Ciceribacter thiooxidans: one gene and its partner. The protein of the gene in region 1 interacts with the protein of each later gene in a pairwise test. Links are inferred from orthologs where the notes say so. Each region holds a gene or a part of one and is shown in the gene's direction. Other genes may lie near its edges.

Evidence for each region. Proteins that work in one complex are often made in the same cells at the same time.
Region 2: the proteins of dnaE (region 1) and dnaQ interact in binary tests that used the Escherichia coli proteins (3 or more experiments, as listed by UniProt). The link is inferred for Ciceribacter thiooxidans from one-to-one orthologs.

Annotation. Positions count from the first base shown.
Region 1 is NZ_CP059896.1:2,020,368-2,024,724, reverse strand. Bases 164-4,199 are described here. They hold dnaE (DNA polymerase III subunit alpha), read left to right. Parts: upstream 164-510; coding sequence 511-3,999; downstream 4,000-4,199. Other genes in these bases: H4I97_RS09740 (L,D-transpeptidase family protein), read right to left, coding at 4,030-4,199. Also shown: H4I97_RS09750 (ABC transporter ATP-binding protein), read left to right, coding at 1-53; more of H4I97_RS09740, read right to left, coding at 4,200-4,357. UniProt on the Escherichia coli protein: DNA polymerase III is a complex, multichain enzyme responsible for most of the replicative synthesis in bacteria. This DNA polymerase also exhibits 3' to 5' exonuclease activity. The alpha chain is the DNA polymerase catalytic subunit.
Region 2 is NZ_CP059896.1:3,508,692-3,511,790, reverse strand. The notes cover bases 223-3,099. They hold dnaQ (DNA polymerase III subunit epsilon), read left to right. Parts: upstream 223-1,248; coding sequence 1,249-1,950; downstream 1,951-3,099. Other genes in these bases: H4I97_RS17370 (FxsA family protein), read right to left, coding at 2,580-3,077; secB (protein-export chaperone SecB), read right to left, coding at 2,018-2,491; coaE (dephospho-CoA kinase), read left to right, coding at 646-1,245; H4I97_RS17390 (shikimate dehydrogenase), read left to right, coding at 223-649. Outside these bases: more of H4I97_RS17390, read left to right, coding at 1-222. UniProt on the Escherichia coli protein: DNA polymerase III is a complex, multichain enzyme responsible for most of the replicative synthesis in bacteria. The epsilon subunit contain the editing function and is a proofreading 3'-5' exonuclease.

The DNA of each region.
Region 1 (4,357 bases):
TGGACCGTTGCGTGACGATCGCCGACGGCAAGATCGTCGACTACGCCGTCTGACGACTTCGGGCCGAGATCTGACGAAGGCCCCGGCCGATGCATGTCATGCGGCGCACCGGGCTCTGACGGTTACCACCCTCATCTATCCTGTCTGAACTCTGCGGCGCCGGGCAAAGCGATGCGGCCGACCGCACCGTCTGCTGCGTTTCCTCTATGTTCCAGCGCATTCGCATCGTGAATGGAAGTATATGACCCTTTTTGGGTTGACAAGAGAACAAACACGGAACAAAATAAAAACATAAAGAGTAAGGAGTGAGCCATGACTGATGTTTTCCGTGATGTCGCCGCATTCGCCTCGATCCTCATGTTCCTCACCGGTTTCTCGGTGATCGTCTCCGCGATTTGAGGTTCTCGCACCTATCCTGTAGAGAGTGACCCGTGTCCGGTCGCGAAGGCTGGACTTCCCTGTCGGGGCGACCGAAAATCGCACCGATTCATCGGATGCGGGTAGACGGATATGGGCGAAGCAGTTGGCGAAGGTGTGCACGAGGCAGGGTCGCCGGGTTTTGTGCATTTGCGCCTCCATTCGGCCTATTCGCTGCTCGAAGGCGCATTGCCGCTGAAGAAGATTCTCCGCAAGGCCGCCGCCGACGGCCAGCCGGCGGTCGCCATCACTGACACCAACAATCTCTTCGTCGCGCTCGAGTTTTCGCAATATGCCGTCGGTGACGGGCTGCAACCGATCATCGGCTGCCAGTTGTCGATCGATATGGAGGATGCGCGGGACGATAAACGTTCGTCGCATGCGCCCGCCAGATACCCTGCGATCGTGTTGCTTGCGGCGGATGCCGCCGGCTACGAGCGGCTCGTGGATCTCGTCAGCCGTGCCTACCTCGAAGGAGAGGGGCACCAGGCGGTGCATGTCACCACGTCGTGGCTGGAAGAACGCGGCACGGACGGGCTGATCGCATTGACCGGGGCTTCGGGCGGACCGGTCGATGTCGCCCTTCAGGAAGGGCACGGGGCGCAGGCCGAGGCGCGGCTTTCGACGCTGAAGCGGCTCTTCGGCGACCGGCTTTATGTCGAGTTGCAGCGTCACGGCGACTACGATCGTCGCCACGAGACGAAGATGGTGCAGCTCGCCTATCAGTACGACCTGCCGCTGGTTGCGACCAACGAAGCGTTCTTTCTCACCCGGGAGGACTACGACGCGCATGACGCGCTGATGGCCGTCGCCCACAATGCGATCGTTTCCGACGACAACCGCTTCCGCCTGACGCCCGACCATTATCTGAAGAGCCGGGCCGAGATGCAGGCGCTCTTCGCCGACTTGCCGGAGGCGATCGAGAACACCGTCGAGATCGCCATGCGGTGCTCCTTCGTGCTCAACACGCGCAAACCGATCCTGCCGCGCTTTGCCGGCGTCGGCGCCGATCCGGAGGAGGCGGAGAAAGCCGAGGCGGAGGAATTGCGGCGGCAGGCGGTCGAGGGGCTCGACCGGAGGCTCGCCGCGCTCGGAATGGCGGCGGGCTACGAGGAGAAGGATTACCGCGAACGGCTCGAATTCGAGCTCTCGATCATCGAGCGGATGAAGTTTCCCGGCTACTTCCTGATCGTTTCCGACTTCATCAAGTGGGCGAAGCAGCACGACATTCCCGTCGGTCCGGGCCGCGGTTCGGGCGCGGGCTCGCTGGTCGCCTATGCGCTCACCATCACCGACGTCGACCCCTTGCGCTTCTCGCTGCTCTTCGAACGCTTCCTCAATCCGGAACGCGTGTCGATGCCCGACTTCGACATCGACTTCTGCCAGGACCGGCGCGAAGAGGTGATCCGCTACGTCCAGCAGAAGTACGGCCGTGAGCAGGTGGCGCAGATCATCACCTTCGGTTCGCTGCAGGCGCGTGCGGCCCTGCGCGATGTCGGCCGCGTGCTGGAGATGCCCTACGGCCAGGTCGACAAGATCTGCAAGCTGGTGCCGAACAACCCGGCGAACCCGACGCCGCTTTCCAAGGCGATCGAGGAGGAACCGAAGCTCCGCGAGGAGGCGGAAGCGGAGCCGGTCGTCGCCCGTCTTCTCGACATCGCCCAGAAGATCGAGGGCCTCTACCGCCACGCCTCGACCCACGCCGCCGGTATCGTCATCGGCGACCGCCCGTTGTCGAAGCTGGTGCCGATGTATCGCGATCCGCGTTCCGACATGCCGGTGACCCAGTTCAACATGAAATGGGTCGAGCAGGCGGGGCTGGTCAAGTTCGACTTTCTCGGCCTGAAGACGCTGACGGTGCTGAAGACGGCTGTCGATTTCGTCAAGGAGCAGAGAGGCGTCGACGTCGACCTGGCAGCGATTCCGCTCGACGACAAGCTGACCTACGAAATGCTCTCCCGCGGCGAAACCGTCGGCGTGTTCCAGGTTGAAAGTGCCGGCATGCGCAAGGCGCTGATCGGCATGCGACCGGACTGTATCGAGGACATCATCGCGCTGGTGGCGCTCTACCGTCCGGGTCCGATGGAGAACATCCCGGTCTACAATGCCCGCAAGCATGGCGAGGAGGAAATTGCCTCCATCCACCCGCAGATCGACTACCTGTTGAAGGAGACGCAAGGGGTTATCGTCTACCAGGAACAGGTGATGCAGATCGCCCAGGTCCTGTCGGGCTATTCGCTCGGCGAAGCCGACCTTCTGCGCCGCGCCATGGGCAAGAAGATCAAGGCCGAGATGGACCAGCAGAGCGCCCGCTTCGTCGATGGTGCGATGAAGAACGGCGTGTCCAAGCCTCAGGCCGAGAACATCTTCGAACTCTTGGCCAAGTTCGCCAACTACGGCTTCAACAAGTCACACGCTGCGGCCTACGCGATCGTCTCCTACCAGACGGCCTACATGAAGGCGCATTATCCGGTCGAGTTCCTCGCCGCCACGATGACCTACGATATGGCCAACAGCGAGAAGCTCAACGACTTCCGCCAGGATGCGGGGCGTCTCGGCATCAAGGTCATCCCACCGTCGGTGCAGACCTCGTTCCGCCACTTTCAGACCGGCGATCGCTGCATCTACTATGCGCTCGCTGCGATCAAGGGCGTCGGCGAGTCGGCCGTCGACCACATCGTCGAAGTTCGTGGCGACAAGCCCTTCGAGAGCCTCGAGGATTTCTGTCTGCGCATCGATCCGAAGCAGATCAACCGCCGTGTCTTCGAAAGCCTGATCTGTGCCGGCGCCTTCGATTGCTTCGGCCACGACCGTGCCGAACTGATCGGCGGGCTGGACCGCATTCTCGGCTATGCGCAGCGCGCGCAGGAAAATGCCGTCAGCGGCCAGTCGGACATGTTCGGTGCCGGCGGCGCCTCCGGGCCGGAGAAGATCGCCTTCCCGACGTACACGCCGTGGCTCGCCTCGGAGAAGCTGCACCGCGAATTCCAGGTGCTGGGCTTCTATCTCTCCGCGCATCCGCTCGACACCTATCGCTCGCTCCTCGAAAAGATGCGCGTCCAGACCTTTGCCGATTTTTCCGCCGCGGTGAAGCAGGGCGCGACGGCCGGGCGTCTCGCCGGCACGGTGACGGGGCGTCAGGAACGCAAGACCCGCACCGGCAACAAGATGGGCATCGTCACCTTTTCGGATTCCTCCGGGCAGTTCGAGGCGGTCCTGTTTTCCGAAGGCCTGAACCAGTATCGCGACCTTCTGGAGTCCGGCAAATCCGTGGTGATCACCGTTGCTGCGGAAGAGCGGCCGGAGGGCATCGGGCTCAGGATCCAGACGGCCCAGTCGCTCGAAGAAAAATCGCTGCAGATGCAGAAGGCGCTACGCGTCTATGTTCGCGATTCCGGTCCGCTGAAGGCGGTCGGCGCCCACCTCAACACCAGGGGCGACGGCCTCGTCTCCTTCGTCGTCATCAAGGAAGACGGCCAGCGCGAGATCGAGGTCGAGCTTTCGGAAAAGTACCGCATCTCGCCGGAGATCGCGGCAGCGCTGCGGTCGGCGCCTGGGATCGTCGACGTCGAGCTGGTGTAACCGCTGGTGGATGCCGGCGGGTTGCCCGCGTCAGCCGCGCGGCACCTTGCGGGTCACGGTGATGAAGTCGGTCCCGTCGCCGGTTTCCGGCCCGATCCCCGAATCCGAAATGGTGATCGAGCTGCCTTCCCCGAGCATGGGCTCGATCTTCCGGCGCACGGCATCCGGGATGGAGATGCGGTCGAGCGCCTGCGCAAGCGTCGGCGCGGTCTCGCCGGCCGTCGGCGCTTCGATGCCGAGGCGCTTCATCGTCGCGTTGGAGAGGTTGTTCTCCAGCGTGACGCCGCGCCATTCGGCGCTGCCGGCGAGCATGTCGACATGCGTCGCCTCGACGAAATGGGTGCCGAGCGGCTTCTGC
Region 2 (3,099 bases), 1.5 Mb from region 1 along the record:
CATACCTCATAAGGAGAGGGCGGTGCGACTTGCCGACAGACCGGATGCCCTGAGCGAGGAACTAGGTGCTGCCAACACACTGTGGGTAGAAGATGGACTGGTGCACTCGACGAATACCGACGGACTCGGTTTCCTTGCCAATCTCGACGAGCGTAAACCGGGTTGGGATTGTTTCGACAAAGCTGTCGTCCTCGGTGCGGGCGGTGCGAGCCGAGCGATCATCCAAGCCCTGAGAAATCGAGGTTTCGATGAGATCCATGTCGTCAATCGCACGGTGGAGCGTGCGGAGGAACTGGCGGATCGCTTCGGCAAGAGAGTCTTCGCCCATCCGATGGGAGCGCTCGCCGAAGTCCTTACTGGCGCGGGATTGTTTGTCAACACAACCTCGTTGGGTATGCACGGGACGCCGATCCCGGACTTTCCGTTAGAACGCCTGAAGGCGGACGCGACCGTGACCGACATCGTCTATGTCCCGCTCGTCACACCGCTTTTGCTGCAGGCGGAGCGGCACGGACTGGCGACGGTAGACGGGCTCGGCATGCTTTTGCACCAGGCTGTGCCCGGTTTCGAAAAATGGTTCGGCCGTCTTCCGCAAGTTACACCTGAACTGCGGGCGCTCGTCATTGCCGATATGGAAATGCATGCATGATCGTTATCGGATTGACCGGTTCCATCGGCATGGGCAAGTCGACGACGGCAGCGCTCTTTGCGGAGCAAGGGATTCCCGTCAATGACTCGGATCGTGTTGTCCACGAACTCTACCGTGGAGAGGCGGTGCCGCTGATCGCTGCTGCCTTCCCGGACGTAATTGTCGAGGGTGTGGTCGATAGGACGAAGCTCTCCGAGAATCTGGCGAAGAATCCGGCTAACTTCAAGATCCTTGAGGCGATCGTCCATCCGCTGGTGAGGAGCCGGGAGCAGGACTTCCTGGATAGCGCACGGGATTCTGGTGCCGACATAGTGGTTTTGGACATTCCCCTTCTCTTTGAGACACGGGTCCAGAATCGTGTGGATGTTGTCGTGGTCGTCAGTTGTGATCCGCAGCTACAGAAGGAGCGGGTCCTGAAGCGATCAGGAATGACGGAGGAGAAATTCGACTTGATCCTGGCGCGGCAGGTGCCCGATAAGGAAAAGCGTGCGCAGGCCGACTTTATCATCGATACGGGTCACGGCATCGAATCGGCACGGCGCCAGGTTGGTGAGATTATTTCGACCTTGCGACATTGGTCGCGGGCTGGAGGATAGTGCATGCGGGAAATCGTCTTCGATACGGAAACGACGGGGCTGGAATCCAAGTTCGATCGAGTTATCGAGATCGGCGGGATCGAGCTTCTCAACCATTTTCCGACCGGTCGGAGCTTCCACGTCTATATCAATCCAGGCGACCGCAAGGTTCATCCGGACGCGCTTGCTGTTCACGGTATCAGCGATGATTTTCTGAAGGATAAGCCGCATTTCGCGGAGATCGTCGAGGAACTCCTCGAGTTCTTCGATGGCGCACGGTGGATCGCGCATAATGCGAACTTCGACATCGGCTTCATGAACGCCGAGTTCGATCGACTGGATCGACCGCCGGTGCCGCCCGACATGGTGATCGACACCCTGGCCCTGGCGCGTCGAAAGCACCCGATGGGACCGAACTCGCTTGATGCGCTTTGCCGCCGGTACGGTGTTGACAACTCGCACCGCGCGAAGCACGGGGCACTTCTCGATGCCGAGCTTTTGGCCGAGGTTTACATCGAGATGCTGGGAGGCCGTCAGGCAGCCTTTGGCTTGGTGCAGGCGGAGGAAAAAAAGGCTGTTACGGAGGAAGAAGTCGAGATTGCCGATCATCTGCTTGTGCGAACGACAAAGCTTGCGTCGCGTCTTACCGCCGAAGAAATCGAATCTCACCGCTTGTTGATCGCACGCTTGGGCGAGAAAGCCATCTGGTCGAGATACAGGTCTTAGAGACGTCAGACCTTGATCTACAAAAAAGCCCGGCGAACCGGGCTTTCTCTTTTTGACGTAAAGGCGGTTAGTTCGTCGCCTGCACCTTTGCGCGGGCTTGTTCTTCAGCCACACGCTGCGCGAACATCTGTGCAAAATCGATGGGATCGATCATCAGCGGCGGGAAGCCACCATTGCGCGTTGCATCGGCGATGATCTGGCGTGCGAATGGGAAAAGCAGACGCGGGCACTCGATGAAGAGAACCGGCAGCATGTGTTCCTGCGGGAACCCGGAAATGCGAAAGACGCCGCCGTAAACCAGTTCTGCGGCGAACACCGTTTTGTCACCATCCTTGGCTTCTGCATTCAGCGAAAGCACAACGTCAAAGTCCGAATCCGACAGCGGATTGGCATTGACGTTGACGTTGATGTTGATTGCAGGGGCTCTGTCGCGAGATTGCAGCGAGCGCGGAGCGCCAGGGTTCTCGAATGAGAGATCCTTGATGTACTGAGCCAGAATATTGAGGGAGGGGCTCGCCGTTCCCGTGTCGTCGTTGGCCATTGGGCGTCCTCGTGGCTTTGGATTATCGGGGCCATCTAACACTTCGGGCCCGCGGTTACAACCCTTGCGCCCGGCCGAAACAGCGAGCTTACCGGTCGCCTTCCTTCTTTATATGCCAAGGTGAACTATTGTCTGGCTCACGATGGAAATCGACCTCGTGAAGATCTATCGTTCTTGAATCCTCCCTCTGCGAACTGCCACGCGGCCCGGCGTAGTACTGCTGCCGTGAGGAGAAGAAGACGGTTCGTGCGCCAAGCCGCAACCATACAACCTTGCGTACGAACGGCAGCAGGAGCAGCAGCCCAAGCAGGTCGGTAACAAAGCCTGGAATGATCAGAAGTATGGCTGCTGCAGCAATCATCGCTCCATCAACGAAGGCCTTTCCCGCATCAGTCGTCGCTTGGCCTTCCTCGCGCAGTTTCCGTAGCATTCCAAAGCCGTGAACGCGAAGCAGCATGAGCCCGGTGACAGTCGAAAGGACAATCAAGCCCAGCGTGGTTACCACGCCGACCGCCTGTCCAACAACGATAAAGCCAGCAATCTCGACCAACGGGAGGACGATGAATAACAGTGCCGGAATGCGCATGCCTAACTCTCCTCCGAACCCG